DNA from 4 places in the Candidatus Allofournierella merdipullorum genome. Region 4 is predicted to be linked to each of the others. Evidence: predicted binding sites of a transcription regulator. Region 4 holds the regulator's gene; each other region holds the start of a gene.
The links. The regulator Rex, encoded in region 4, represses fermentation and respiration genes when NADH is low (regulators of the CRP and FNR family bind a similar motif). The targets are predictions, from matches to a motif close to ATTGTTAANNNNTTAACAAT.

Region 1: ACMNAY_RS06465 (NAD(P)H-dependent oxidoreductase subunit E) is a predicted target of Rex. The motif match lies at 5,096-5,115, and genes of this name have one in related genera.
Region 2: fucO (lactaldehyde reductase) is a predicted target of Rex. The motif match lies at 1,612-1,631, and genes of this name have one in related genera.
Region 3: hypB (hydrogenase nickel incorporation protein HypB) is a predicted target of Rex. The motif match lies at 7,064-7,083, and genes of this name have one in related genera.

What each region holds. Positions count from the first base shown of each region.
Region 1 covers NZ_DBFNWJ010000037.1:4,876-13,991, reverse strand. The annotation lists gene ACMNAY_RS06500 (citrate synthase) at 1-568, opposite strand, end outside; gene spoIID (stage II sporulation protein D) at 707-1,765, shown strand; gene ACMNAY_RS06490 (PHP domain-containing protein) at 1,808-2,494, opposite strand; gene ACMNAY_RS06485 (hypothetical protein) at 2,518-2,847, opposite strand; gene ACMNAY_RS06480 ([Fe-Fe] hydrogenase large subunit C-terminal domain-containing protein) at 2,844-4,130, opposite strand; gene ACMNAY_RS06475 (ATP-binding protein) at 4,168-4,593, opposite strand; gene ACMNAY_RS06470 (DRTGG domain-containing protein) at 4,590-4,940, opposite strand; gene ACMNAY_RS06465 (NAD(P)H-dependent oxidoreductase subunit E) at 5,184-5,678, shown strand; gene ACMNAY_RS06460 (ATP-binding protein) at 5,702-6,250, shown strand; gene ACMNAY_RS06455 ((2Fe-2S) ferredoxin domain-containing protein) at 6,257-6,634, shown strand; gene ACMNAY_RS06450 (NADH-ubiquinone oxidoreductase-F iron-sulfur binding region domain-containing protein) at 6,648-8,441, shown strand; gene ACMNAY_RS06445 (NADH-dependent [FeFe] hydrogenase, group A6) at 8,457-9,116, shown strand, end outside.
Region 2 covers NZ_DBFNWJ010000006.1:209-3,558, forward strand. The annotation lists gene ACMNAY_RS01235 (hypothetical protein) at 1-320, shown strand, start outside; gene fucO (lactaldehyde reductase) at 408-1,556, opposite strand; gene ACMNAY_RS01245 (hypothetical protein) at 1,791-2,381, shown strand; gene ACMNAY_RS01250 (hypothetical protein) at 2,385-3,311, shown strand.
Region 3 covers NZ_DBFNWJ010000035.1:39,585-48,700, reverse strand. The annotation lists gene ACMNAY_RS05910 (glycoside hydrolase family 3 N-terminal domain-containing protein) at 1-1,429, opposite strand, end outside; gene ACMNAY_RS05905 (hypothetical protein) at 1,416-3,347, opposite strand; gene ACMNAY_RS05900 (hypothetical protein) at 3,344-4,303, opposite strand; gene ACMNAY_RS05895 (helix-turn-helix transcriptional regulator) at 4,395-5,255, opposite strand; gene rd (rubredoxin) at 5,413-5,568, opposite strand; gene ACMNAY_RS05885 (nitroreductase) at 5,674-6,195, opposite strand; gene ACMNAY_RS05880 (FadR/GntR family transcriptional regulator) at 6,224-6,931, opposite strand; gene hypB (hydrogenase nickel incorporation protein HypB) at 7,145-7,843, shown strand; gene ACMNAY_RS05870 (FAD-dependent oxidoreductase) at 7,836-9,116, shown strand, end outside.
Region 4 covers NZ_DBFNWJ010000026.1:47,348-56,463, reverse strand. The annotation lists gene ACMNAY_RS04650 (ComEC/Rec2 family competence protein) at 1-27, opposite strand, end outside; gene ACMNAY_RS04645 (YgiQ family radical SAM protein) at 37-1,950, opposite strand; gene ACMNAY_RS04640 (DNA translocase FtsK) at 1,975-4,506, opposite strand; gene ACMNAY_RS04635 (GNAT family N-acetyltransferase) at 4,694-5,143, opposite strand; gene ACMNAY_RS04630 (ClpP family protease) at 5,415-6,119, opposite strand; gene ACMNAY_RS04625 (redox-sensing transcriptional repressor Rex) at 6,391-7,029, shown strand; gene ACMNAY_RS04620 (thymidine kinase) at 7,055-7,672, shown strand; gene ACMNAY_RS04615 (TetR/AcrR family transcriptional regulator) at 7,813-8,439, shown strand; gene ACMNAY_RS04610 (hypothetical protein) at 8,587-9,072, shown strand; gene ACMNAY_RS04605 (hypothetical protein) at 9,080-9,116, shown strand, end outside.

The DNA of each region.
Region 1 (9,116 bases), on a different contig from region 4:
CGTTCACCATGATGGTGGGCAGGCCGGCGATGAGGCTGATGGACTGCTCCAGCAGGTTCTCCAGGCTCAGGTCCTCGGGGTTCTCGTCGTAGCTGTACATGGCCAGCACGCCACGAGCCAGCTTGTTCATGATGTTGGGGCTGGGGGCCTTCATGATCATGTCCTCGGCAAAGCCGTCGGGCAGGGCGCGGTGGCTGTCCAGGATCTGGCCGAACTCCTTCAGTTCCGCCGAGGTGGGCAGGGTGCCGAAGAGCAGCAGCCAGATGACCCCTTCGAACACGAAGCGGTCCTTCTGATAGGCTTCCTCCGCCAGCTGCTCCACGTTGATGCCCCGGTAGATGAGCTTGCCGGGAATGGGCACCACCTTGCCGTCCTCGGTTTTGTCGTAGCCCACAACGTCACAGACGTTGGTCAGTCCCGCCAGCACACCGGTGCCGTCGGGGTTGCGCAGGCCCCGCTTGACTCCCAGCCGCTCGCTGGTCTCGGGGTCGATGTAGTTATTTTCCAGATACTCTCTGCATAGATATTTCATGGTTTCCGGCGCGAGCCGGGTCTTTTCCACCGCCATGGCGTTTTCCCCTTTCTCTGTTTGATACTTTCCCTTTTCTTGCGCCGCGTCCCGCGGCCGTTCATCCCTATTTATATATGTTCTTCATATTACACGCTTTGCCCTTAAATTGCAAGGGCGGCAAAAAAGGAGGATGTTATGAAACGCGCCCTGCTTCCCATTGCCCTGTTCGCCCTGCTCGCCTACTGTCTGCCGCTGGTGAGCCTGTTCGTTCCGGCGCTGGCCTCCGGCGACGAGGCCGGCGCATCTTCCGCCCCGGAGTCCGCCCAGACGAACCAAAGCCCCGCCGCCCAGTTCCTGGCGCCCGAGGCGGAACAGGAGCCGGGGGACACCGGCAGCGCCGACAGCGAGGTGATCCGCCTGTGGGACGCGGGCAGTCAGCAGGTGCTGGAGGTGCCGCTGCTGGAATACCTCATCGGGGCGGCGGCCAGCGAGATGCCCGTCACCTGGCCGGACGAGGCGCTGAAGGCCCAGGCCATCGCCAGCCACAGCTACGCTTTGTACCAGCGGGACCGGGCCTCGGCGGACAAGCTGGAGGGGGCGTGGTTTTCCGCCGACCCGGCCCGGCGACAGGGCTACATGACCCGGGAAGTTTTGCAGAGCTACTGGGGCGAGGCCTTTGAGGCGAACTGGACCCGGCTGGAGGCGCTGTTCACCCCCATCCTGCACCAGGTGCTCACCTATGAGGGCGCGCCCGCCGCGGCCTGCTACCACGCCATCAGCAACGGGCAGACCGAGGCCAGCGAGAACGTGTGGAGCGAGGCGCTGCCCTATCTGGCCGGGGTGGACTCCACGCTGGATCTGACCGCCGAGGGCTACGAGCAAACGGTGACCTACACCACCCAGCAGATGTACGACGCCATCGTGCTGGCGGTGCCGGGGGCCCAGCCGGAGCAGGGCAAGCCGGAGAGCTGGTTCGGCGAGGCCAGCTACACCGCCGCCGGCTATGTGGACGAGATCCAGTGCGCCGGGGTGTTCATCCGGGGCACCGACCTGCGCACGGCGCTGGGGCTGCGCAGCGCCTGCTTTTCCATCCAGTATGCCGACGGGGTGTTCTCGGTGACCACCAAGGGCTACGGCCACGGGGTGGGCCTGAGCCAGTACGGCGCCAGCGCCATGGCCCTCACCGGCAAGTCCTGCGCCGAAATTCTGGCCCACTATTATCCCGGCACGGCGCTGGAGACGCTGGCCGAATGAACACAATAAAAAGGCCGCCCCCCGGGCGGCCTTTTGTTCCTTTTACAGCAAATTTCGCAGCACACTGTCCGGCGCAAGATCGCCCAGCTTGACACCCACCGCCGAAAGAAAATGAGCGTCGGAGGAGAAGAGCACCTCCAGCCCCGGAGGCAGCAGGCCCCGCCGCTGATATTCGGCGGCCAGTTCCGGCCGCCGCAGCTCCACCGCCCGAAAGCCCGCCTCGGCGGGCAGCATACCCAGCATGGCAAAGACGGAGTAGCTCTCGGCATCGGCGTGGGCGGGCACTGGCTCGCCCCCCAAAGCCCGGCAGCGGGCCGCCGCTTCTTCCAGCGGCCAGGCGCAGGCGGCGGTGAGCAGTTTGTCCACCTTCGCCAGCACCTTGTCCTCCTCGTCCATCACCCACTGTTCGCCCCAGATGACCGGGTCACAGGGCAAGGCGGGCAGCGCGGCGTAAAGGTCACGCCCGTAGTCCAGCGCCGCCTCCACCGTTTTGAAGTAGCAAAGCAGGTGCACTTCCTCGGCGGTGGTGACCTCGATCCCAGGCAGAAGGCGCAGGCCGTACTCCCGGCAGGCCCGCTCCGCCGCGGGCAGATTGAGGGCGCTGTTGTGGTCGGTGATGGCGATGAGCCCGGCTCCCGCCAGCTTTGCCAGCCCCGCCACGGTGGCGGGGGTCATGTCCCGGTCGGCGCAGGGGGAAAGGCAGGTGTGCAGGTGCAGATCGTACCGCATCGCCCTTCTCCCCCTTTCCTTTTTTAAAGGCCCATGGCTTTTGCCAAAGCGAGGCTCGCCTCAAATTCCGGCAGGTCGGTGGCCAGCACCTGCACCCCGTTCTCTTCCGCCCGCTGGCGGGCTGTCTCGTCCAGCTGCGCGCCGTGGCACAGCACGATGCAGGCGCAGTCCGCCAAAGAGGCCACCGCCACCGCGTTCACGTTTCCCATCACGGTGAACCAGGCGTCTCCCTCCTTGGCTCGGCCCATGGCCCAGCTGAGCAGGTCGCCGGTGAAAATCCCTTCGATTTCCCGGTCCTCGCCCGTCACAAGGGGTGAAAAACCGCACACCGCGGGCAGGTCTTTCGTGTTCATTCCCCGGCCCCTCCTTTTCTCTCCTTCGACCGCAGCCGGGCTTCCAGCTGGCGGCAGCGCAGCAGCACGCAGTCGCTCACCTGGGCCGCGCCCCGCACCACGTCCTCCGCCAGCGCCTCACAGCTGGGGGCTCCGCAGGCGCCGCAGTCCAGCCCGGGCAGGGTCTTGAGGATGGTCTGCATCCGGTTGTAGCGCTCGAAGCGCTCCACCCGGGTGGCTCCCAGCTCCAGCACGGGGGCATAGGTAAGGTCGGTGTCCCACAGCATCTCGGTGGGCACCCCGCCGGAAAGCCGGTTCACCGCCCCCGCCGCCGTGCGCTGCATCCGCTTGAGCTTGGTGCGGGCGATGTAGGGGTTTTCCAGCTGCAGCGAGCCGCCCAGGCACCCGCCGGGGCAGGCCCGCAGCTCCACAAAGTCGATCTGGTCGTATTTTTCGTCCTCCAGGTCTTCCAGCACCCGGATGATGCTCTCCATGCCGTCGGCCACCAGATGGTTCTCCACTCCGGAGAGGCACAGCGCCTCGCCGCCGCTGGCCGCCCAGGCAAGGCCCGCCGCGCCCGCGCTGGCCCGGTGGGGCGGGGTGCGGCTGCCATCCATCAAAGCCAGCAGTTTGGGGTAAATTTCCGCCGCCGACACCGCCCCGTCCAGGGCGCTGCGGCTGCTGCCCACCGGGGCCCGGCGCATGGTGACCTTGGCCGGGCAGGGCACGATGGCGATGCAGCCGATTTTTTCCTCTGGCAGGCCGGTTTTCTCCGCCGCCTTTTTCTTGGCCATGCGGGCCGCCAGTTCCATGGGCGGCACTAAGGGCAGCATATGGTCGATCAGCTCGGGGAAGCGCACCCGGATGAGCCGGGTCACCGCCGGGCAGGCGGAACTGATGACCGGACGCGCCGCGCCGCCGGTGGCCATGATGCGGCTGGTGGCGTCGCTGATGAGCTCGGCGGCGGCAGCCTCCTCAAACACGTCGTCAAACCCCGCGCGGCACAAAGCGTCCAGTACAAGGTCCTGATTCTTCTGATGGTTATACTGCACATACAGGCTGGGCGGCACGATGGCCACCCGGTACTCAAAATGCCCCAGCAGCGCCAGCGGGTCGCTCACCGCCCGCTTGGCCCGGTGGGGGCACAGCCGGATGCACTCGCCGCAGTCGATGCAGCGCTCCGCCTCGATCACCGCTTTGCCGCCCCGCACCCGGATGGCCTGGGTGGGGCAGCGCTTGATGCAGTTGGTGCAGCCGTTGCACAGCCGCGTTTCCAGCGTGACCGAATGAACGAACTGGTCCATGATCTCCTCCAAAAGCGGCCCCCGCCGGGTCGCCCTTTCAGTCGATGTTCACCCGCATGGTGATGGTGGTGCCCACCCCAACGGTGGACTGGATGTGGAACTCGTCGGTATAGCGCTTCATGTTGGGCAGGCCCATGCCCGCCCCGAAGCCCAGGCTGCGCACCTCGGCGCTGGCGGTGGAAAAGCCCTCCTGCATGGCCTGCTCCACGTCCGGGATGCCGGGCCCCTGGTCCGACAGCACCATCTCCACATCGTTGTCGCCGATGGCCACGTCGATGTTGCCGCCTCCCGCGTGGATGGCCAGGTTGATTTCCCCTTCATACAGGGCGATGGAGATGCGCCGCACCGCCGCCGCGGGCACCCCCAGCTTTTTCAGGGTGGCCTTCAGATCGGCGCTGGCCTCCCCCGCCCGGGCGAAGTCGTCGCCGGGCACGGTGTATTCCAGCCGGATGGGCTCGCTCATGGCATTTCCCCTCCCCGCAGGCCCTTTTCGTAAAGCCTGCCGCAGGCCGCGAACATGGGCAGATCGGTGGACAGCACCGCCATCCCCCGCTGGGCCGCCATCTCCACGATCTGCTCCTGAGGCTGCTTGCCCCGCACAAACACGATGCACACCATGTCCATCATCTCGGCAGTTCGCACCACCTGCGGGTTGTTCAGCCCGGTGAGCAGCACCGCCTGGTCCTTCACATAGGCCAGCACGTCGCTCATCATGTCGCTGCCGCAAGCGGTGTGCACCTGGGCATTCAGGTCCGCGCCGGGCGTATGCAGCCGGGCGTTTAAAATCTCTCTCACCTCTCCGATGGTCATTGCAGGCTCCCCCTTTTCCCTGGGGCGGCCCCTCCGGCCGCCTCTTTCCTTTTATTATAAAAGATGCCCCACCCCCTGGCAAGGGCAAGTCGATGACATTTTCAACAGTTTTTTATCAACTCGTGCTGCAATTTTATACGCCTTTCCGGTATTTGATTGTTTAATTTATAACAGCCTTCTGGTATAATGGAAGCATATGGGCAGGGACCGCTGCCCCCGTGACCAACCATCAGGAGGGATACTATGAGGCACTTTTCCACCGTGCCGTTTTCCGGCACACCCGAGCAGGAAGGGCAGTTGAAAGCCTGGCTCGAAGCAAACAAGGACACGCCCGGCGTGGTCATGCCCGCCTTGCAGAAAGCCCAGGAGATCTACGGCTACCTGCCCATCGAGGTGCAGCGCATGGTGGCCGAAGCGCTGGGCAAACCTCTGGCCGAGATTTACGGCGTGGCCACCTTCTACTCCCAGTTCAGCCTGACGCCCAAGGGCAAATACCGCATCAGCGTGTGCCTGGGCACCGCCTGCTACGTGAAGGGCAGCGGCAAGCTGTATGAAAAGCTCCAGGAGAAGCTGGGCATCGCCGGCGGCGAGTGCACGGCGGACGGCAAATTCAGCCTGGACGCCTGCCGCTGCGTAGGCGCCTGCGGCCTGGCCCCGGTACTTATGGTGAACGACGACGTCTACGGCCGCCTGACGGTGGACGATCTGGACGGCATCCTGGAAAAATACCCCGACTAACGCCGGAAAAGGGGGGGCGCGCGGTGCAGGAACTTTCGATGAACCTGTTGGACGTGGCCGAGAACTCGGTGGCCGCCGGCGCGAAGCTGGTGCGCATCGAACTCTCGGTGGACGAAGAAGCCCGCCGCCTGCGCCTTGCCATCATCGACGACGGCAAGGGCATGGACCCGGAGCTGGCAAAACGGGTGACCGACCCCTTCTGCACCAGCCGCACCAGCCGCAAAGTGGGGCTGGGGCTGCCTTTTTTGAAAATGGCGGCCGAGCTCACCGGCGGCGAGCTGACGCTGGAAAGCGAAGAGGGCAAGGGCACCGCGGTGACCGCCATCTTCTGCACCGACCACATCGACATGCCGCCCCTGGGAGACGTGGCTGCCAGCGTGGCGAGCCTCATCCAGTGCAGCCCCCACATTAATTTTGTGTTCACCCTCACCGGCCCGGGCGGCGCTTTTTGCGCCGACACCCGCGAGATGCGGGAGATTCTGGGCGGGGTGAGCCTGGCCGAGCCCGAAGTGGCCCTGTGGCTGCGGGAGTATCTGGCCGAGAACATCCGCGAAATTTTGGAAAAGGAGTAACGCTTTATGAAAAGTTTGCAGGAACTGGCGGCCATCCGGGACCGGATGCGCCAGACCGTGAATACCCGTGAGCCGGGCGAAAATCCCATCCGCGTGCAGGTGGGCATGGCCACCTGCGGCATCGCCATGGGCGCGCGCGGCGTTCTGAACGCCTTCACCGAAGAAGTGGCCCGCCGGGGCCTTTCCGGCATCATGGTCACGCAGACCGGCTGCATCGGCATCTGCAAGTACGAGCCGGTGGTGGAGGTCTTTGTGCCCGGGCAGGAGAAGGTGACCTACGTCCACATGAACCCCGAAAAGGCCGCCCGCGTTGTGGCGGAACATCTGGTGGGCGGGCACGTGGTCACCGAATACACCATCGGCCAGGCCGGCACGGAAGAATAAGGAGGCAGAGCCAATGTACAGAAGTCATGTCATGATCTGCGGCGGCACCGGCTGCACCTCGTCCGGCAGCGACAAGGTGGCCGCTGCCTTCGAGGCGGAGATCGTAACCGCCGGTCTGGAAAATGAAGTCAAGGTCATCCGCACCGGCTGCTTCGGCCTGTGCGCTTTGGGCCCCATCGTGGTCATCTACCCCGAGGGCACCTTCTACAGCATGGTCAAGCCCGAGGACGTGGCGGAGATCGTGAACGAGCACCTGCTCAAGGGCCGCCCGGTCATCCGCCTGCTCTACAACGAGACGGTGGCGGAGGACAACTCCATCAAGAGCCTGGACGAGACCTCCTTCTACAAAAAGCAGAAGCGCATCGCCCTGCGTAACTGCGGCGTCATCAACCCCGAGAACATCGAGGAGTACATCGCCTTCGACGGCTACGCCGCCCTGGGCAAGGCGCTCACCGAGATGACCCCCGACGAAGTCATTCAGGTGGTGCTGGATTCCGGCCTGCGGGGCCGGGGCGGCGGCGGCTTCCCCACCGGGCGCAAATGGCAGCTGGCCTGCGCCGACCGGGGCAAGGTGGAAAAATACGTCTGCTGCAACGCCGACGAGGGCGACCCGGGCGCGTTCATGGACCGCAGCGTGCTGGAGGGCGACCCCCACAGCGTCATCGAGGCCATGGCCATTGCCGGTTACGCCATCGGCGCGGATCAGGGCTATGTGTATGTGCGCGCCGAGTATCCCATCGCGGTGAACCGGCTGTCCACCGCCATCCAGCAGGCCCGGGAGTACGGCCTTCTGGGCAAGAACATCTTCGGCACCGATTTCTCCTTTGACATCGACATCAAGCTGGGCGCGGGCGCCTTCGTCTGCGGCGAGGAGACCGCCCTGATGACCAGCATCGAGGGTATGCGCGGCGAGCCCCGGCCCCGCCCGCCCTTCCCCGCCAAGAAGGGCCTGTTCGGCCGGCCCACCATCCTGAACAACGTGGAGACCTACGCCAACATCCCCCAGATCATTCTGAAGGGCGCCGACTGGTTCCGCAGCATGGGCACCGAGAAGAGCCCCGGCACCAAGGTGTTCGCCCTGGGCGGCAAGATCAAGCACACGGGCCTTGTGGAAGTGCCCATGGGCACCACCCTGCGGGAGATCGTGGAGGAAATTGGCGGCGGCATCCCCGGCGGCAAGAAGTTCAAAGCCGCCCAGACCGGCGGTCCCTCCGGCGGCTGCATCCCCGCCAGCCTCATCGACACCCCCATCGACTACGACAACCTGATGGAAATCGGCAGCATGATGGGCTCCGGCGGCCTCATCGTCATGGACGAGGACACCTGCATGGTGGACATCGCCAAGTTCTTCCTGGAGTTCACCGTGGACGAGAGCTGCGGCAAGTGCACCCCCTGCCGTGTGGGCACCAAGCGCCTGTTGGAGCTGCTGGAGAAAATCACCAGCGGCAACGGCACCATGCGCGATCTGGAGCGCATTGAAGAGCTGGCCCAGTTCATCAAGGAGAACAGCCTGTGCGGCCTGGGCCAGACCGCCCCGAACCCGGTGCTCTCCACCCTGCAGTACTTCCGCGACGAGTACCTGGCCCACATTCAGGACAAGCGCTGCCCCGCCGGGGTGTGCAAGGCCCTGCTGACCTATAAAATCGACGAATCCAAGTGCCGCGGCTGCACCCTCTGCGCCCGTGCCTGCCCCGCGGGCGCCATCAACGGCAGCGTGCGCAACCCCCACAACATCGACACCCTCAAGTGTGTCAAGTGCGGGGCCTGCATGGAGACCTGCCGCTTCGGCGCCATCAGCAAGGGTTAAAGGAGGACGCAAACAATGGAAATGGTCAATCTCAAAATCAACAACGTGCCCTGCAAAGCGCCGGCGGGCGCCACCATCCTGGAGGCCGCCCACGAGATCGGCATCACCATCCCCACCCTGTGCTACTTAAAGGAAATTCAGCGGGTGAACGGCGCCTGCCGCGTCTGCGTGGTGGAGGTGAAGGGGGCCAAGAACCTGCTGCCCGCCTGCGTCTACCCGGTGAGCGAAGGCATGGAGGTGTTCACCAACACCCCCAAGGTCCAGGCCGCCCGCAAGACCAACCTGGAGCTTATCCTCTCCACCCACAACCAGGACTGCATGAGCTGCGTGCGCAGCGGCGACTGCGAGCTGCTGCGGCTGTGCAAGCAGTACGGCGTGGATAAGTCCAACTCCTTCGAGGGCGTTCTGCCCGAGCGCCAGGACGATTACAGCGCGCCTCACCTTCTGAAAGACAACTCCAAGTGCATCATCTGCCGCCGCTGCATCTCCACCTGCGCCGAGAACCAGGGCGTGGGCGTTATCAACGTGGTGGAGCGCGGCTTCAACACCCACATCGCCTGCGCCTTTGAGGGCAAGCTGGTAGACTCCACCTGCATCGGCTGCGGCCAGTGCATCAACGTCTGCCCCACCGGCGCGCTGGTGGAGCGGGACGACACCGACAAGGTGTGGGCCGCC
Region 2 (3,350 bases), on a different contig from region 4:
GCTACGATGCCTTCTCCCAGGCTTCCGTCATAGACGAGGCCGCCGTGACGGATTATTATGAGGGGCTCGCCCCCTGCGTCAGCCCCGAAGCACTGGACGTGCTCGTCGCCAACCGCACCCTGAGCCGGTACGACGAGTTTTACGCGGGCAAGCAGGTGGAGGTGGCAGAAGTTCAGCTGGAAGGCACAGGCGACGACAACTTTGATTTCACCGTCAGCCTGACCGTGGACGGCGAGGCGGAGGAATACACAGGCCAGCTCTCGGCCGGGCCGCTGGACGGCAGTTATGCCGTGACTCGTTTTTACTGCGGCGGGATGTGACCTTTCGCCAAGCCAGCATCGATGCACACAAAAAGAGGGGCCGCCCCGCGGGGCGGCCCCTCTTTCTTTTGATTGGTTCTGAACGCCTTACATCAGGCTGCGGTAGAGCGCGGCGATCTCCTCCACGCTGGTGTCGCGGGGGTTGCCGGGGCGGCAGGCGTCGGCATAGGCGCTCTCGGAGAGGAACTGCACGTCCTCCTCCTTCACGATGGCCTTCAGGTCGGCGGGGATGCCCACGTCCTGGCTCAGCTGCTTCACGGCGGCGCAGGCGGCCTTGCGGGCCTCGTCCAGGGTCATGGCGTCCACGCCTTCCACGCCCATGGCCTTGGCGATGTCGCGGTACTTCTCGCCGGTGGCGGGAGCATTGTACTCCATCACGGTGGGCAGCAGGATGGCGTTGGCCACACCGTGGGGGGTGTCGTAGACAGCGCCCAGGCTGTGGGCCATGGAGTGCACGATGCCGAGACCCACGTTGGAGAAGCCCTGGCCGGCGATGTACTGGGCCAGCGCCATGCCCTCACGGCCCTCCGGCTCGCCGGCAACGGCGCCCCGCAGGTGCTTCGCGATGAGCTCGATGGCCTTGAGATGGAACATGTCGGTCATCTCCCAGGCGGCCTTGGTGATGTAGCCCTCGATGGCGTGGGTCAGCGCGTCCATGCCGGTGGCGGCGGTGAGGCCCTTGGGCATGGTGGACATCATGTCCGGGTCCACCACGGCAACTTCGGGGATGTCGTTGGTGTCCACGCAGACGAACTTGCGCTTCTTCTCCACGTCGGTGATGACGTAGTTGATGGTCACCTCGGCGGCGGTGCCGGCGGTGGTGGGCACGGCAATGGTGAACACCGCGTGCTTCTTGGTGGGGGCAACGCCCTCCAGGCTGCGCACGTCGGCAAACTCGGGGTTGTTGGCGATGATGCCGATGGCCTTGGCGGTGTCCATGGAGGAGCCGCCGCCGATGGTCACGATGCAGTCCGCACCGCTGGTCTTGAAGGCCTCCACGCCGTGCTGCACGTTCTCGATGGTGGGGTTGGGCTTGATGTCGCTGTAGACTTCATAGGCGAAGCCCGCCGCCTCCAGCAGGTCGGTGACCTTCTTGGTCACGCCGAACTTCAAAAGGTCGGGGTCAGAGCAGACAAAAGCCTTTTTGTAGCCGCGGGCGGTCAGCTCGGGAACGATGTTCTCGATGGCGCCCTTGCCATGATAGGAAATGGTGTTCAGAACGATGCGGTTAGCCATTGGTATCCTCTCCTTTTCAGGTCAAACAAAACGTTTGCTTGGCGGAGTTTCTCCGTCTGTTACAAGTATAACAATCTATTCCCCGCAGAGCAAGGGAGCGTTTCGCATGAAAAACGCAAAAAAATTTTAGTCGCTTTGCAATATTTTCCTCACCTCAGGTGTTTACTTTGTGCCGGCGGGGAACACTAACCCCAAACCGGCCGCACATTTCTTTAAAATTAAGGAGTCACACACATGAAAAAACTCGCTTTGACCCTCGCCCTCATCATGGCTGTTGCCGCCTTTGCCGGCTGCTCTTCCGCCCTCTCTTCTTCCGCGCCTTCCTCCGCGCCCAGCAGCAGCGCCCCGGCTTCCGAGCCCGCCTCTGAGCCTGCTTCTGAGCCCGCTTCCGAGCCTGCCAGCGAAGCCGAGCCCGGCAGCCTGGAGGCCCTGATGGACCAGGTGCTGGCCGCGGGCGACGCGGAGCAGATCCCCATGCTGATGCCCGCCGACCTGAACGGCGGCGCCAAGTACACCCCGCTCACCGAGGAGAACTCCGAGTACAACCTGGGCGTGACCCGTGACCGCTATGCCGACGGCATCGCCGCCGAGGCCGCCATGACCTCCGTGCCCTTCTCCGTCTGCCTGGTGAAGGCGAACAGCGCCGAGGAGGCCGAGCAGCTGGCCGCCGACATCGAGGCCAATGCCGACCCCCGCAAGTGGATCTGCGTGGAAGCCGAGAGCAAGATCGTGGACTTCTCCGGCGACACCGTCATCCTCATCATGACCAGCGCCGACCTGGCTGAGCAGCTGCACAGCGGCTTCACCGCCGCCGTGGCTGAGTAAGCCGTGAAACGCAAACTCGCATTCGCAGCCGCGGGGCTCTGCTTCGCGGCTGCCGCTGTTGTCATTGCGGTGGCAATGGGCCTGTTCGACCGCGGCATGCGCCCGGACGAGAACGGCATGTACACCGCCCACGGCCACTGGGTCGAGGCGCTGGACGGGCCCGACGTGGACAGTGCAGTGCGCTTTGGTGAAAAGCTGGAAAAGCTGAAAGCGGACCTGCTCACCGAGGAGAACCGCGCCTTTTACGCCATCGTGCCGGACAAGGGCTATTACCTGACCGACGAGGTGAGGCCCGCCACCGACTATCAGGCTCTGTTCTCCACGGTGGACAGCCAGCTGATGGGCAGCGGCATCGAAAAGATCGACCTGACCGGGGCGCTGACCCTGGAGGACTACTATTTCACCGACAGCCACTGGCGGCAGGAGCGGCTGGGCGGCGTGGTGGACGCGCTGGGTGCAGCCATGGGCTTTTCGGTGGACATGGACGGCTTTGACCCGGTGACAGTGGAAGGCTTCATCGGCGCCTACGGCAAGTACGGCGCGGACAAGCCGGAAGAACTGACCTATCTGGTCAGCGACGCCACCGTGGCCGCCGTGTGCGACAACTACCAGTACCCCGATTCCACCGCCGTCTACGACCTCGGGCGCCTTGACACCGACGTGCCCTACGACGTATTTTTGAGCGGGGCCAGCCCCCTCATCACCGTCGAGAGCCCCCTGGCGGCCACCGACAAGGAGCTGGTGGTGTTCCGGGATTCCTATGCCAGCAGCCTCGTTCCGCTGCTGCTGGGCCAGTACCGCAAGGTGACCCTGGTGGACATCCGCTACATGGTCAGCGGCCTTGTGCCCCAGTATGTGGAGTTCACCGACCAGGACGTGCTGTTCCTCTACAGCACCTATATCGTGAACCAGAGCGCCATGCTTCGTTGAAAGCTCTGCGCGTTTTGTCAAAGACCGGCGTTTTTGCCC
Region 3 (9,116 bases), on a different contig from region 4:
CGCTCATCTGGTCGTCCTCGCCCAGGGCAAGCACCGCCACGTCGGCGGCCTTTGCCGCGGCCACGGCCCGCTCAATGCCGCCCTCGATGGGCTGCTGCACGCCGCTGCCCTCTTCCACGGTGAAATCAAAGCCCTTTTCCCGCAGGCCGGTGGCCAGAGTGGCCACCTCCGCTTTGCGGGTGGAACAGCACCAGCAGCCGAAGAGGTCGCTGCTGTCGGCAAAGGGGCCGATGAGGGCCAGTTTCTTGTCTTTTGCCAGCGGCAGCACGCCGTCGTTTTTCAAAAGCACCGCCGAACGGGCCGCCAGGGTGCGGCTCTGGGCCAGATGCTCCGGAGTGTAGACGGTGGAGTCGATCTCCTCCTCCCGCAGGAAGCGGTAGGGATCGTCCATCACGCCCAGCTCGTACTTGGCGGTGAGGATGCGCCGCACCGCGGCGTCCACCTGCTCCATGGTGATGCGGCCCGCTTTGAGCAGCGCTTCGCCGTGGCGGCGGAAGTAGTTGGTGGTCATCTCGATGTCCAGGGTGGCGGCCAGCGCCTTTTCGGCGGCGTCCGCCTCGTCCTCGGCCACGCCGTGCTCCATCAGCTCCATAACGGCGGCGTAGTCGGAGACCACCACTCCGTCGAAGCCCAGCTCGCCCCGTAGCACGCCCTCCACCAGCGGGCGGTTGGCCACGGCGGGCACGCCGTTGACCACGTTGAAGGCGGTCATCACCGACTTGACGCCGGCTTTGACGCCCGCCGCAAAGGGCGGCAGGTAGGTGTTGTGCAGCGCGGAGTCGCTGAATTCCACGGTGTTGTAGTCACGCCCGGCTTCTGCCGCGGCGTAGCCCAGGTAGTGCTTGAGGCAGGCCATCACGCCGCCGTCCTCCTGCATGCCCTTGACCAGCGCCGCCGACACCCGGCTGCCCCACCAGGGGTCCTCGCCGGCGGTCTCGGCCACCCGGCCCCAGCGGGGGTCATGGGGGATGTCCACCATGGGGGAGAAGATGTAGTCAATGCCGCAGCAGGCGGCCTCGCGGGCGCTGGTGGCCGCCGCCTGACGGATGAGTTCCTCGTCAAAGCAGCAGGACCAGGCCAGCGGAATGGGGAAAATCGTTTCGAAGCCGTGGATGACGTCCAGGCAGAAGAGCAGCGGGATGCCCAGGCGGCTCTCGTTCACGGCGATGTCCTGGAAATGGCGGATGCGCTTTGCCAGGTCGTGGGGTTCGCCCACCTGCATCATCGAGCCGATCTGGCCCGCCCGCAGCAACTCCTCCACTGGCTCTTTGACCTGGGTGGTGCCCACGGTGGTGATGTCCGCCCCGATGGACTGGTACATCTGGCCGAACTTCTCGGCAGTGGTCATTTTTGCCAGCAGTTCCTCCACCGCTTCGGGGATGGTCTGGCCGGGACGCCGCGCGGTGCGGCAGGGTTTATTCTTCTCCATCGGGCTGCTCCTTTCTCTTGCGGCCGGTCAGCGCAAAGGCCACGATGGCCGCTACCAGCGCCAACGCCGCAACGCCCACGGCCACATAGGGCAGCACAGAGGCGTCCGCCGTCTCCGGCTGGGTCTCGGGCTGGGGTTCCTCGGCATCCTCGCTTTCCGCGCCCACGCCGCCGGGGGCGGGCGCGCCGGTGAGCTGTACGCCGTCCAGCACAAAGCTCTCCTGATCGCTGCTCAGCGAGAAGCTGGCGCCGGGGGCCAGGCCGATCTGGGCTTCCAGGGTGGTGTAGTCCTTGCTGGCGGCAAGGTCCAGCGCGAACTGCTGGCTGCCGCTGCGCAGGGTGAGCACACTGTCCTCATCGCAGCGGTAGGTGATGGAGATCACCTCGCCGCCGCGGCTGGAATCGTAGGCCACTTCGCCGCCGGAAAGGCCGGTGACGCAAGCGCCCCGGGAGGCGTCTTCATCCTCCTGCGCCTGGGCGGTACCGGTGAGGCGGGCGTATTCCGCCTGCATGTCCTCCAAGAGCAGCACCTGGTCGATGCGCAGGCCTGCCGCGTTCTCCGCCTGCAGGGTGAGGTCGTAGTCTTCCACCACCGTCAGCAGCACGCCCAGCTCGGTGTAGTCGCTGCTGGCGGGCAGGGTAACAGTCTTTTTCAGCTGGCCGCCGGAGTAGAGGCCCAGCTCAGCGTCCTTGTCGGCGCGGTAACGGATGACCAGCTGCTGCACCGGCGGGCACTCGGTGAAGGTGAGGCCGTCTTCCGCGGCGGGCAGCTCCACCACCCAGCCGTTCAGGGAAGAGGCGTCCTCCACCGATTTCGCTCCGTTTTCCGGCAGGCCCTCGGCGGCGGGCATGGTGTCGCGGGTGGGATACTCCAGCGACCAGTCCATCACCGTGGGGGGATTGCCTTCCTCTTTAAAGAGGTTGTAGCCGAAGTACAGGATGCCCCGCACCTCGGGGTAGTTCTGCTGATAGAACTCCACCATGGCCCGCATGGCCTTGCGCTTGGCGGCCACGTCGGCCACAAGGCCCGCGGTCTGGTTGGTGGCCTCGCCGCCGTTGTACTCCATGGTGTGGAAGCCGCACTCGATGACCACCGGCGCGTCGCCGTACTGGCTGCGGTAGGTCTCCATGGAGATGCGCAGCCGGTCCGCGTTGATGAGGGTGGCGTCGTCATCCTCCGCGGTGGGGATCTTCCCTTCCGGATAGCTGTAATTGTTGATGAAGTAGCCGTCCGCGCCGGCGGAGGCGTAGCTGGGGATGTCGTAGGTGTTGTCCCAGCCGTAGAACACGCTCAGGAACATCTTGGCGTCCTCAAAGCCGCAGGCCGCCGTCTCCTCGCGCATCAGCCGCACGATCTCCTCGGCGTAGGTGACCTGGTTTTTCTTGGAGGTCTCGGAATTGACCCCGCCCAGGTTCGCCTGCACCGTGCCGTCGTCCACCGGCATGTTCAAAGCGAAGTAGGCCACCTGATCCCGGTTTTCCGGCTTGCTGACGAACTGCACCAGCGCCCGGTGGCTCTCCATCACCTTGGCCGCGTCCTCTTTGGTGAAGGCGAAGTTCTCCGCGTCGTAGGACTCGATACGCACCACCGCGCGCATATCCAGCCGCTTGAGTTCGTTGAACAGGTGGGTCTTGTACTCGTCGCTGCCCGCGTCATCGAAGTTTTCCAAACCGTAGATGGTCACGGTGTTGATGTGGTAACGCTCGCTCATCCGCTCCAGCTCACGGGTGATCCACTCGTTTGTGTTCTCGGTGCGCTGCAGCTCAAAGGTGGCGCCGTTCCAGAAGGTCTCGGGGTCGGCACTCTCGGCGTAGGGGGTCATCACGCCGGTGGCCCCTTCGTCCGCCGCCATCACGCCGGTGGCCGCGCCGGCCGCCATGAGCAGGGTCAATGCCAGGGAGATGATCTTTCGTTTCATACGGCATCCTCCTCGGGATAGCGCAGCGCCCAGTCCATGACTGCCGGCGGCTCGCCCTCCTCTTTATAAAGGTTATATCCGAAGTACAGGTAACCCCGGAACTCCGGCACGGTCTCGTAAAAATCCAGCGTGGCGCGGATGGCCTGCTCCTTCGAGGGCCGGTCGCCCACAAGGCCCGCCGTCTGGCCGGGCCACTGGCCGTGGTTGTATTCCAGTGTGTGGAAGCCGAACTCCACGATCAGCGGCATGCCCGGATACTGGCTGCGGTATTTTTCCACCGCCACCGAAAGCCGCCGGCGGTTGATAAGCTCCTCATCGGTGCAGGGCAGCGTGGGCGCGTGGAGGTGCTGGGCGGGGTAGCTGTAGTTGTTGAGGAAGTAGCCGTCCGCGCCGGCAGCGGCGTAGCTGGGCACGTCGTAGGTGTTGTCCCAGCCGTAGAACACGCTCAAATAGAGCTTTGCGGTGGAAAAACCCCGGCGGTGGGTCTCCATGCGCATGGCGCTCACCAGCGACGCGGCGTATTCCACCTGGCGGTGGCGGCAGTCCGGAGAATTGACCCCACCCAGCGGTTCGGTGACCCGGCCGTCATCCACCGGCATATTCAAGGCGAAATAGGCCACACGGGAGCGGTGGTCCGGCGTACAGACCCAGTCCAGCAGGGCCTGATAACGGCTCAGCACATCGGGCACGTCCTCCTGGGCAGAAAAAGAAAACCCGGCGCCGTAGTCCTCGATCCGGACGACTGCCTGCATCTGCAAGCGGTCCAGCGTGGCGAACAGGATTTCCCAGCTCGCGCGCACATGCTCCAGCCCGTAAAAATTCACGGTGTTGAAGCCGTCCCGCTTCATCTGCTCCAGCAGGCCGCACAGATCGGCCTGCTTCGAGGCATTCTCGTCCAGCGCGAGGGTCGCGCCGAGTTTCATCTCACAGGGGTTTCTCGGGGATTTGCAGTTCATGTCAGCGCCTCCGTATTCCGGCGTTTTTGCTATAATTGCCTTTGTTCCAAAGTCAATTATAGTGACATTCACATTTCCAATCTATCCCGATTTATGCTTGCTTGTCCTCAAATATTGACTTTTGATATTCCCGCGGCGACATGCCCGTGTGGGCCTTGAACACCCGGTTGAAGGTCTTCACACTGGAAAAACCGGTGGCCTCGGCGATCTGGGTCACGTTCATCCGCCGCTCAGCCAGAAGCCGCTGCACCCGTCCCACACGGTAGGCGGTGAGGTACTCCATAAAGGTGGTACCGGTGAACCGCTTGAAAAAGCGGGCGAAGTAGCTGGTGGTGAAGCCCAGCTCGTCGGCGGCGTCCTGCAGGTCGATGTGCTGGGAGAAATTGCGCTCCACATACAAAAAGGCCTTTTCCAGATTGGCCAGCATGGCCGCCTGGGCGCTTTTTTCCTGGGTGTCCCGCTGCTGGGCGTCCTGCTCAAAGCCGTTCGCCAGCAGCACCACCAGATCGTACAGCCGCGCACGCACGCTGAGGTTTCGCCCCAGCTGGGTGGTGTCGTTGAGTTCGATGAGCCGCAGAAAGATGCTCTGCACCTCCTGCTGATGGCGCTCGTTCCACTGGGTGCTCACCCGGCTGATGCCCTTCATCTTTTTCTGGATGAGGCGCAGCTCTTCGCCGTCCTCAAACAGTTCCGGGGCGAACATCACCACCACCCGCTCGTGATCGTAGGTCTGGAAGTAGGAGTGGGTGTCGCCCCCGAGGATGACCGCCATGTCCCCCGGGCCGAGGGTATAGAGCACATCGTTGATGACCATCTTCACGCTGCCGGTGCGCACAAAGACCAGTTCCGTCTCCTTGTGCCAGTGGTTGGGGACCAATGCGCCCTCCCGGTCGTAAAACAGGACATAGGGAATGGTCTTTTCGGTCTGGTTGAGCAAAAAAGCGGTGCTCACGATGCATTCTCCCCCTCTCTTTTTGATTTCTCTGTGAATATTTTATCACCCGCGCCCGGCGCATGCAACCGCCGCCCCGGCGCACAAAAGCAGGAAAAAGGCGGACGCGCCCCCTTTTTATGGGGCTGCGTCCGCCTTTGCGGTCTGTGAAAATATTTTACTGCTGCTCGAACATGTCCTTGCCCACACCGCACAGGGGGCAGACATAGTCCTCGGGCACATCGGCCCAGGCGGTGCCGGGTGCCACGCCGTTGTCCGGGTCGCCGGCCGCCTCGTCGTAGATAAAGCCGCAGACAGTGCAAACATACTTCATAGCGCATCGCTCCTTTTTGGGTTTCACGGCCCGCCGGGCGGGCTCATGCCCTTATTGTATGTAAAGAAGCGTCATTCTTCCGTTGCCGGGGCAACATTTTGAAAATCAGCGGATGTAGTGCACATAATCCGGCTTGCGGGGCGCGGCGGGCTTCGGTTCCCCATCGGCATAGCCCAGGATGCAGTGGCCGATGCCCTCCCAGTCGCCTTCGATGCCCAGTTCCTTCAGGATGGCCTTGCCCTCTTCGCTCTCGAACTCCTCCTTGGCCCGGTGGATCCAGCAGCTGGCAAGACCCTCGGCGTGAGCGGCCAGCATCAGGTTGCCCATCACCAGGCTGCCGTCGTAGACGTAGGTGGGGGCGGCTTTGTTCGCCAGCACCACCAGCACCACCGGCGCGCCGTAGAAGGGGTCGCCGGAGGAGCCCATGATCTCGGCGTTCATGGCCGAGAGCTTATCCCGCATGGCCTTGTTGGTGATGGCCAGGATGATGGGGCTCTGGCGGTTCATGCCGGTGGCGGCGTACTGCCCGGCGGTGAGGATGCGCTCCAGCGCGTCCTGGGGCACGGGGTCCGGTTTGTAGCTGCGCACACTGCGGCGGGTCAGAATGGCATTGAGAACTTCGTTCATCGTATCTCCCCCTTTTCTTTTTATTATATCACTCATTGTAAATCTGCTGGCCGCCCTCGATGGCCTCCCCCAGATAGGTGTCGATCCAGCGGCGCAGCTGCTGCTCGTCCCGGTTTTTCAGGTGAGTATAGAGCAGTTCCGTGTTGCGGCAGAGAGCCTCGATGCCGTAGCGGCGGCAAAAGCGCACCCACAGCACGATGACCGGCGCGCGGAAGGAGTAATAGAACAAGGGCAGAATGCTGTTGCCGGTGATGAGGGCCAGCTCATGCTGAAACTCGAAGGCCCGCTCCGCCGCCTGCAGGGGTGTCTGCGCTCCCGCGATGCGGGCCACAAGGTCGCCCAGGCGGTCGATGTCTTCGTCGGTGGCGTTGCGCAAAATCAATCCCACCGCCATATGCTCCAGCGCCCGGCGCACCTCCAGAATGGAGCGTATCTCCTCCCGGCCCAGGGTGCCGCCGTTGTACTCCATGATGGCGATGAGGGTGCTCAGGTTTCCGTTGCGCCGGTAGTCCGCCACAAAGGTGCCCTGCCGCGGGCGCACCTCCACAAATCCCTGGGCCGCCAGTTCCGCCAGACCGCCGTTCACCACCGCCCGGCTTACCTGCATTTGTTGCGCAAGTTCCCGCTCCGGCGGCAGCGCCGTGCCCTCGGGCAGTTCCCCCGAAAGGATCATTCCCTGTATCTGCTTGACGAACAAATCTTTCAGACTGGGGGCCGACAGTTTCTCAAATTCCACAGCGCCTTCCTCCTCGTATTGGTCATACCACATACCACGCCCTTATTTTACCATGCAAATGGCTGAACGCCAAGAGCCTTTTTTGCACAGTATTCCGAAAAAATCGGCATCTATTGACCTTTTCCGCAGGGTAATGTTATTCTTTTAACGTTCGGCTGGGGCCGATATTTATTTCTGGCCCGACCACTGATACGACCATGGAGTGTGAGAGAATTGGAATCCTTTAAAATTCTTGAGATTCGCCAGAGCGTGTTTGCCTCCAACGACGAAGAGGCGGCGAAACTGCGGGCGGAACTGAAGGAGAAGGGCGTGTTCCTTCTGAACCTGATGTCCAGCCCCGGCTCGGGCAAAACCACCACCCTGACCCGCACCATCGAGGCGCTGAAAGACGAGATGAAAATCGGCGTGATGGAGGCGGACATCGACTCGGACGTGGACGCCCGCACCATCTCGGCGGCGGGGGCAAAGGCCATCCAGCTGCACACCGGCGGCATGTGCCATCTGGACGCGGGCATGACCCGCCAGGGCCTGGAGGGTCTGGGCACCGGGGACGTGGAACTGGCCATTCTGGAGAATGTGGGCAATCTGGTCTGCCCTGCCGAGTTCGACACCGGCGCTGTGAAGAACGCCATGATTTTGTCCGTGCCCGAAGGACACGACAAGCCCCTCAAATACCCGCTGATGTTCCAGGTGTGCGACGTGGTGCTGGTGAACAAGATGGACGTTCTGCCCTACTTCAATTTTGACCTGGAAAAATGCACCGAGTATGTGAAGATGCGCAATCCCAAGGCGCAGGTCATCCCCATCTGCGCCGCCACCGGCGAAGGGATGGACGCCTGGTACGACTGGCTGCGCCGGGAAGTGCGCGCCTGGCGGGGCGAAGAAACGGAAAAGGAGAACGGCCATGAGTGAGACCCATTTTCCCCTGGACGAAAGCAAGCTGTCCTTTGAAATTCCCCGGGATGAGCAGCCCCGGGAGAAGATACTGAAACTTGGGCGGAAAATCACCGACCGCATCCCCGCCAAATTGAAGGGCGTGACCGGCGACGACCCGGAATACTGGGGCCTGGCGGGCCTTGTGACCGACGAGATGGCCGACGTGGCCCTCAAGATGGAGGTCCGCAAGCCCATGACCCTGCCCCAGCTGGTGAAGGCCACCGGCAAGAGCGCCGAGGAACTGGAGCCGCTGCTCTATCAGATGAGCTACATCGGCCTTTTGGAATACAACTGGGAGAACGAGCGGCACGAAAAGCAGTACGTTCTGCCCATGTTCGTGCCGGGAAGCGCCGAGTTCTTCAACATGCAGAAGCATCAAATTGATGAGCACCCGGAGGTGACCGCCTTCTTTGAGCGGATGACCTTCCTGCCCCTGGAGCACATCCCCGCCATGGTGCCGCCGGGAGGCGCGGGCATCGGCATGCACGTCATCCCGGTGGAGAAGGCCATCGAGACCGAGAACCAGTCGGTGGACATCGAGCACATCAGCCACTGGCTGAAAAAGTACGACGGCAAGTACGCCGCCAGCCCCTGCAGCTGCCGCATGAGCCGGGCAAAGCTGGGCGAGGGCTGCGGCGACGACCCGGAGGACTGGTGCATCGGCGTGGGCGACATGGCGGACTACCTGGTGGAGACCCACAAGGGCCACTATGTGGACTACGACGAGGTGCTGCGCATTCTGAAGCGGGCCGAGGACAACGGCTTTGTGCACCAGATCACCAACATCGACGGCGAGAACAAAATTTTCGCCATCTGCAACTGCAACGTGAACGTCTGCAACGCTTTGCGGCTGAGCCAGATGTTCAACACCCCCAACCTGGGCCGCTCGGCCTATGTGGCCCATGTGACCACCGAGAACTGCGTGGCCTGCGGCCGCTGCGTGGAGTTCTGCCCCGCGGGCGCGGTGAAGCTGGGCCAGAAGCTGTGCACCAAGGACGGCCCGGTGGAGTACCCCCGGATGGAGGACCCTGCCGTGACCCCCTGGGGCCCGGAGAAGTGGACGGTGGACTACCGGGACAAGAACCGGGTCAACTGCCACGACACCGGCACCGCCCCCTGCAAGACCGCCTGCCCCGCCCACATCGCGGTGCAGGGCTATCTGAAGATGGCGGCCCAGGGGCGCTACACCGAGGCGCTGGCCCTCATCAAGAAGGAGAACCCCTTCCCCGCCGTCTGCGGCCGGGTGTGC
Region 4 (9,116 bases):
GCGGCGGGATGTTCTTCGTTTTGCCATGGGGATCTGTTACTTTCTGCCCTTGCGGGGCGGCTTGGAATTGGGTGTAAAGCGTCCCTGCTGTACGCTCCTCCCCTGCCGTTCATTCCGGCCTCTGGGTGTGGCTGCGGGGACGCGGGGCTCCTTTCTGGGCTTCCAGGTGGGAGCCAGCAGCGGGATGAGGTCCTCACGCCCGGTCTTGTGCAGAGCCTTGACCACCTTCTCGGCGTTGCGGGGCTCATAATACTGCAGCAGTGCCCGCTGGAGCGCCTTGCCTTCTGGCGTTTTCTCCACAAACACCGGCTTCATGGTATAGGGGTCAAGGCCGGTATAGAACATACAGGTGGACACGGTGCCCGGCGTGGGATAAAAATCCTGCACCTGTTCCGGACGAATTTTGTGCTTATAAAGGTATTCCGCCAAAATCACCGCGTCGTTCAGGGTGCTGCCGGGATGGCTGCTCATCAGATAGGGCACCAGATACTGCTTCTTGCCCGCCTTTTTGGTGAGTTCATAGAACTTGGCGGAGAACTTGTTGAACACCTCCACCGGAGGCTTGCCCATATACTTCAGCGTGTTGGGTGCGCAGTGCTCCGGGGCAACTTTCAGCTGGCCGGAGACATGATGCTCCACAAGCTCCTTGAAGAACTCGTCGTTTTTGTCCCAGATAAGGTAATCGTAGCGGATGCCGCTGCGGATGAACACCTTTTTGACGCCGGGCAGTGCCCGCAGTTTGCGCAGCATGGAAAGGTACTCGGTGTGATCCACCAGAAGATGGGGGCAGGGGCTGGGAGCGAGACACTTTTTGCCGCCCTGACACATGCCCTTGGTCATCTGCTCCTTGCAGCTGGGCAGACGGAAGTTGGCGGTGGGGCCGCCCACGTCATGGATGTAGCCCTTGAAACCGGGCTGACGGGTGAGCAGTTCGCCCTCTTCCACCACGCTTTCCACGCTGCGGCTGGTGACCCGCCGCCCCTGATGCAGGGTGATGGCGCAGAAATTGCAGCCACCATAGCAGCCGCGGTTGTGGATGATGGAAAACTCCACTTCCTCAATGGCGGGCACACCGCCCACCGCGTCGTAGCTGGGGTGCCAGCGGCGGGTAAAGGGCAGCGCCGCCACCTTGTCCAGCTCCTTGCGGTTCAGAGGCTTTGCCGGCGGATTTTGCACCAGATATTTTTCGCTCTGCTTCTGCACCACGATCTGGCCGGTAACGGAGTCCTGGTTATCCATCTGGATGCGGCAGGCACGGGCATAGGCCGCTTTGTCGGCGCTCACTTTGGCAAAGCCCGCGCACTCCACATAGCGGTCCGGTAGACCGGCAAAGTCGGTCATGTAGCAAGTGCCGGCAACGTCGCGGATTGTCTCCGCCTTCTCCCCCGCTGCCAGGCGCCGGGCGATGGCCACCGTCTGGCGTTCGCCCATACCGAAGCTGATAATGTCCGCCCCGGAAGTCTCGGCGATGCTGGGCAGCACGGTGTCCATCCAGTAATCGTAATGGGCAAAGCGGCGCAGGCTGGCCTCAAGGCCGCCCAAAATCACCGGAAGGTCGGGGTAGGCCTGCTTTGCAAGCTGCGTATAAACGGTGGCGCTGCGGTCCGGGCGCTTGCCCGCCACCCCGCCCGGGGTGTATTCGTCCACGTTGCGGCGGATCTTCGCCACGGAATAATGGGCCACCATGCTGTCCACATTGCCGCCGCCGATGAAAAATCCATAGCGGGGTTTGCCCAAAGCCTTGAAGCTCTCGGGCGTGGTGTAGTCCGGCTGGCTGAGCACGCCCACGCGGAAGCCCTCCGCCTCCAGCACGCGGCCGATGATGGCCGAGCCGAAGCTGGGATGGTCCACATAGGCGTCGCCGGTGACCAGAACGAAGTCCAGTTCGTCCCAGCCCCGCGCCGCCATCTCCTCACGGCTGATCGGCAGAAATTCCGTTCCCTGCTGCATGGAGCGGTCTCCTTTCGCTCTTTGTCAAATCTCGTCGGGCACCGGACCGCCCTCGGCCCGCATGCTCTTTTCGATCCACTGCTGGCGGGTGATGAGCACCTCCCGGGGCTTTGCGCCCTGGTACGGCCCGATGATCCCCAGCTGTTCCATCTCGTCCATGATGCGGGCGGCCCGGGCATAGCCCAGCTTGCAGCGCCGCTGCAAAAGGCTGGTGCTGGCCTGGCCCGCGTCGATGACCACTTCCACCGCCTGGTCCAGCATGGGGTCGTGGCCGCCGTCGCCCTCCTCGCCGCCGCTGCCGGAGCCTTTCTCCGCTGCGGCCAGCTTGTCCATCTGGGCGATCATCTCTTCATCGTACTGGCTGGTGGTATCCTGTTTAATGAAGTCCAGCACAGCGCTGATCTCTTCGTCCTTCACATAGGTGCCCTGGATGCGCACGGGCTTGGCCGCGCCCACCGGCATGAACAGCATATCGCCCATGCCCAGCAGCTTTTCCGCGCCGCCGGCATCCAGAATGGTGCGGCTGTCCACTTGGCTGGAAACGGCGAAGGCAATGCGACTGGGAATGTTGGCCTTGATGAGGCCGGTGATAACGTCCACACTGGGGCGCTGGGTGGCCACGATCAGATGCATGCCCGCCGCGCGGGCCTTCTGCGCGATGCGGCAGATGTAGTCCTCCACCTCTTTGCCCGCGACCATCATCAAATCGGCCAACTCGTCGATGATGATGGCGATGTAGGGCAGCTTTTCCAGGCCGTCGGTCTCGGCGGCAAGGCGGTTGAAGCTCTTGATGTCACGCACGTTGTTTTCGGCAAACAGATGGTAGCGGCGCTCCATCTCCGCCACGGCGCTGCCCAGAGCGCCCGCCGCCTTGCGGGGCTCGGTGACCACCGGCATCAGAAGGTGGGGAATGCCGTTGTACTCCGCCAGTTCCACCACCTTGGGGTCGATGAGGATGAGACGCACATCCTCGGGGCTGGCCTTATACAGGAAGCTGATGATGATGCTGTTCACGCACACCGACTTACCGCTGCCGGTGGAGCCGGCGATGAGCAGATGGGGCATTTTGCACAGATCCGCAATCTGGGAGTTGCCCGCGATGTCCTTGCCCAGAGCCAACGTCAGGGGCGACGCGCTCTTGGAATAGACCGGGGACTCGAATATGCTGCGGATGCCCACCGGGCTCTTTTTGCGGTTGGGCACCTCCACGCCCACGGCGGGCTTGCCGGGGATGGGGGCCTCAATGCGCACGCCGCCGGCGGCGAGGTTCAGAGCGATGTCGTCCGCAAGGCCGGTGATACGGCTGATCTTCACGCCCGCCAGCGGCTGCAGCTCGTAGCGAGTGACCGACGGGCCGCGGCAGATGTCCAGCACGCGGGTGCGCACGCCGAAGCTCTCCAGTGTGCTCACCAGCAGCTCGGCGTTCTTTTTCAGTTCGTCCTCCACGCCCGCGTCCTCCGACGTGCCGGTGCGCTCAAAGAGGCTCAGCGGCGGATAACGGTAAGCCTGCGGCTCCGTGGCAGCCGGGGCGATCATCATCTGGTCGTTCTTTCCCGTCACCACGGCGGCGGGGGTCATCTGCGAAGCGCTGGCCGCACCCATGGCCCGCTGGACCAGGTCATCCAGATCGCTGCCGCCCACCGTCTCGGGCAGAGGCTCTTCCACACTGGTCAGTTCGGGGGTGGGTTCTTCCTCGTTTTCAAGCAGAATGGGCGTTTCGAACTCCGCAGGTTCCTCGGCCGGCGCAGCATCCTTCGGCGGGAACATGCCAAAGGTACCGCCCGGCCCCACCAACGGTTCTTCCGGTTCGGGGGCAAGGTCGGTCTCGTGCACCGGGTCGGGGCCGAGGTCAATGTCCACCTGCGCGGAGCGGCGGCGCACCTTGGCCGCGGGGGCCGGCGCCGGGCGCTCCCTGCGCCGGGGCTGGGGCTCGGCAGGCTCTTCCTCCTGCTCCTCGTCCCTGCGCGCCTGGCGATCTGCCTGTTCGTTGCGCCAGAGGGCATAGCGGCCCGCAAAGAAATTCCACAAATCGCCCGGAGTAACGCCGGCAAACCACATCACACCTGCCGCCAGCAGCACCAGCAGCAGGATGTTGGCCGCAGGCCGGCCGCACAGCACCAGCAGAGTGCCGCCGACCACGCCGCCCAGCACACCGCCGCCCAACGCGCCCTGGCCCTGCTCATACAGGGCTTTGATGATCTGACTGAACTCCATGCCGGTGAGGTTCACCCGGGAGAACACAACCGCGGTGCCGCACAGGAACATCATGAGGCAAAGGGCTTTGGCGCATTTGGACCAGATGGGCAGGCCCAACGCCACCAGCACCGCCACATACAGCACCAGCAGGCCCAGGACGTACATTCCCAGGCCGAACACGCCGAACAGCGCCGCGCGCATCCACGCCCATGCGGATTCGCCCTGCACGAAGATCATTGTCACCAGAACGGCCCCCAAACCGAAAAGCAGGATGCTCCAGCTCTGGGCGATATCCGGCTGAGGTTTGCGTCGCCGGTTGCCGGAGGAGGTTTTTCTGGTGGAAGTTTTCTTTGTCGCCATAGTGTTTCTATATCCTCTTTTGCCTTGCGTTGATATCGTTCACCCGGGACCTGCACGGTCCTCGGCACAGAATGCTTAACTTAATTATTTTACCATCAACGGTGTGAATTGTAAAACCCAAATTTGGCGAACGCGGGCGTCTGAAAACGAAAGCTCCGGAGCAGTTTTCTCCGCGGACAACGCTCGCTTATTGCCGCAGGGTCAGCACAAGTTCCACTTCATCTTCAAATACTGCTCCGGTCGGCACAAAGCCTTTTCGCCTGTACAGATCCATCGCTCGGGTATTGTCTTTGTTGCAGGTCAAGACCACCCGGTCCGAAGCCCCGAAAGGCTTCGTTTTGATATATGCAAGCACCTGGTCCAGGGCGGCTCTTCCATAACCCAGGCCCTGGCTCGAGACATCGATCATCATGTGCCATATATCGTATTCCGGGATATCATAATCGTAGATGACCATCACATAGCCGACCATCGTGTCATCTTCATAGATACCGAAGGGCTGGCATTGTTGCCTGTAAACATACGCCTGAGCGAGGCTGCGGATCGGGTGTGAAACGAAGCGCTCCTGTTCGGGCGCAAGTTTCAAATTGAACGCGTCAACAAAATTTTCTTCGGTGATTTTTTCGAGATGGGTCATAAATACCTCCACAAATCATTCTTTGTTCATCTGCAAGCTGATTTTGCGCGAACATCTTATGAAGGGCATCAGACCGCATAAAAAAAGCCGCGGCAAATAAGCCGCGGCAAACCTATGAAACGCTCACAATGCGACCGAGGCCCTCAAAAGATATTCAGCTCGTGCATTCGTTCCGCTGTTTTTCATAGTTGAGCACCCCGCTTTCTCTGTTGATTTATTTCATCATAATCCCTGTCCTCAAAAATGTCAACAAAGGAAAGCGCCGGGGCTGTCAGCCCCGGCGTTCGATCTCGCCGTAAAGGTAATCCAGCGCGTCGTTCAAACTGCCCAGCTGGTCGATCAGTCCCTCGTGCACCGCTTGCTGGCCGGTGAGTACGGTGCCCACATCCATCACCAGTTCGCCGGTGTGCATCATCAGCTCCACAAAGCGCTCTTTGCTGATTTTCGAGTGGCTCTCCACAAAGCCTGCGATGCGCTCCTGCATCTGCTCGAAATAGCGCATCGTTTGAGGCACGCCCAGCACCAGCCCGGAATGACGCACCGGGTGGATGGTCATGGTGGCGGTGGGCACAATAAAGCTGCGCCGGCCACTGACCGCCAGCGGGATGCCGATGGAGTGGCCCCCGCCCAACACCAGAGTGGCGCTGGGCTTGCTCACCCCGCTGATGAGTTCCGAAAGGGCAAGACCCGCCTCCACGTCGCCGCCCACCGTGTTCAAAATCACCAGCAGCGCCTCAATGTCCGGGTCCTCTTCAATCGCCACCAGCTGCGGGATCACATGCTCATATTTGGTCACCTTCTGGCTCTGGTCCGCGCTGACATGCCCCTCGATCAGACCCACCACCGTCAGGCAATGAATGGCGTGGCGGCCTTTGGTGCGGATCACCGAACCGGTATCCATCATATACTCCTGTTCCAGTTTTTCCTGTTCCACCTGCGCGTCGGTGGGAGGCTGCCTGTTGTCGTTCGGTTCCATCGGATTCTTTCCCCCTTTTCAGTCGTCTTTGAAAGTGTTCCCACCCCGGGGGCGCTATTATACAAAAAACCGATGACTGCCCAAAAACTTTGTATAAGGTTTGACAAAGCCGATTCAAGGATTATACTATATAAAGGGCGTCTTGTTTTCAGGCGCTTTGCCCCGGTCTGTGGTCCGCAGCACAGCCGGATCGGGGAGCATGAGCGGCCTGCTGCTGCTTTGCATTTTTGCAAGCCTCGCTTGAAGAATCTGACAAAAGATGGTGAAACGAATGAACAACTCTCAGGGCAAGGTCTCTCTGCCGGTCATCAAACGGCTGCCGAAGTATTACCGCTATATCGCGCAGCTTCACAAATCCGGTGTGGCGACCATTTCTTCCAGCGAACTGGCACGCATGATGGGCACCACCGCCAGCCAGGTGCGTCAGGACTTCAACTGCTTTGGCGGCTTTGGCCAGCAGGGCATCGGCTACAACGTGGAAGTTCTGGAGAAAGAGATCGGCCAGCTTCTGTTCGGTCATGGTGAAAAACTGCCCACCATTCTGCTGGGCGCCGGCCGTCTGGGCACCGCGGTGTCCCGCTTTTTGACCACCGACACCAACGGCTACAATCTGCTGGCCGTTTTCGACGTTCGCCAGGAACTGGTGGGCCATGATTTGGACGGCGTACCCATCCATCACATTGACGAGCTGGAGGAGTTCTGCAAAGCGAACCACCCCACCGTCGCGGTGCTGTGCCTGCCCCGGGAAAGCGCAAAAGAAGTTTCCGGCCGGCTGGTGGAACTGGGTCTCAAGGGCTTCTGGAATTTCAGCCACTATGATCTTTCTGTGCCCTACCCCGGTGTCACAGTGGAGAACGCCCATCTGGGCGACAGCCTGATGAGCCTGGGCTATCGGCTGCGCAACAAATAAAACGGAAAGCGAGCGTCACTCTTTTATGGCAAAACTTTATTTCCGCTACGGCGCGATGAACAGCGGTAAAAGCACCGCTTTGATGCAGGTGGCTTTCAACTACGAAGAGCGGGGCATGCGGGTGTTCATCCTGAAGCCCAGCATCGACACGAAAGGCGGAGAGTGCCTGCTGAGCCGCCTGGGCGTCAGCCGTCCCGTGGACAAGGCCGTCACCCCGGATATGGACGTGTTCGAGCTGGTGCAAAAGGAAGCCGCCCGCGGCGACAAGCCCCTGGCCTGTGTGCTCACCGATGAGAGCCAGTTCTTCACCCCGCAGCAGGCGGAACAGCTCTTCATGGTCACCGTAAAGCTGAACATTCCCGTGATTGCCTACGGTCTGCGCACCGATTTTTCCATGCAGGGCTTTCCCGGCTCTACCCGCCTTCTGGAGCTGGCTCACGCCATTGAGGAGATGAAAACCATCTGCACCTGTGGCCGCAAGGCCACCTGCAATGGACGCAAGGTGAACGGCGAGTTCGTGTTCGAGGGTGACCAGGTGGCCATCGATCAGGAAAACAACGTGGAATATCAGAGTCTCTGCGCCCAATGTTATTTTGCCGAGCGTGAAAAGTTCTATCAGCGTCACCCAAGGGTTCGCGTCTGAATATCTTTTATATACTGCTCTGCTTTAAGAGTGCCGGAAGTACCGCTTCCGGCACTCTTTCTTTTACTTGTGCTTTCACTGCCACCATGCTATAATAAAAACAAATTCATTAAACGTGTTTTTATTTGTGAGGTGACTGTATGCCGCGGGTCGCGTATTCTGAAGCGCAGCGGAGCCAGATCCGAAAAGACCTGGTAGCTGTTGGCCTTGATTTGATGACGAAGCAAGGCATCCAGCACACCACTGTGGAGCAAATTTATCAGAAAGTGGGTATCTCCCGCTCCTTTTTCTACTCCTTCTTCCCCACCAAGGAAGATCTGGTGGTGGAAATGCTCTATCTCCAACAGCCTCGGATCGTTGAGTTTGCACGGCAGCTGCTGCGCACCCCCGAACTGGACTGGTGGCAGGCCGTCACCCGATTTCTCCACGCCTGCTGTTACGGCGAGCAAAATGGCATCGCGGTGTTGACCGTCGAGGAGCAGCAGAAGATTTTCCGTCGCCTCTCCCCCGAAAGCTACCAATCTTTCCGTGAAAAGCAGCAAAGGCTGTTTGGGCAGCTGCTGCAAGTTTTTGGTGTGCGACCTGAGCCAGACCGAATCAGCCTTTTCACCAACCTGTGCCTGGCGATTATGGTGATACAGCGTGCCATTCCCGGCAGCCTTCCCCTGCTTGTGCCCGAAGCCGCGGATGCGACCATTGATGTGCAGATCAACGCCATTGTGGACTGGCTTGCTTCTCTTCGCAGCCAGGACACGCAAAGTCAATAACATTCGGCCCGTTTGGCCTCTTTGCGGCGGTATTTCCAAACGGGCCATTCACTTACCCGCAATAAATACAAAATATCATTTTTATCTTTATGTATGTTTTCCCCGTCGTATGGCGGAGAGATAATAAATACTCAGGAGGGTTTTGACATGGGCATTTTCAGCAAGCTTTTCAAGGGGCCGGAGATCGACATGGAAAAAAGCGCAGCCAACGCCAAAAAAATGCGGGCGCTGTTTGACCATGTGGTGGAAGGCGGCAGCGAATACCGCTTGATTTTTGGCTATACCGAGGACGTGAGCCGCTTTAACTACGGATTTGTTCACGGCAGCAAGACGAAAATCGGCAATCTCATCGTGGGCTGGAACGAGGCTCAGGAGACCATCGTGGTCGTTCCCACTGTGCCGGATCTATCCGGCTGCGGCGAGCCCACCTATTACCGCCGCGCCGAAATTTTGAAGGCCTATCGGAACAAGTACCCCACCGACGCGTTTGTCATTTACCCGGATAAGCGGGGCTACATTGCCATCAACGCCTACGACTGGCTGGAGGATGAGAGTCTGTATGTTTACGTCTCTCAGGATGAAGAACTGGCAGCCTTCACCGATTTCTTCATGAATCGATTTACAAAAAAGTGAGGCGCCGATGTCCTGGAACGATCTTTTCTGGATACTGCTCCTGC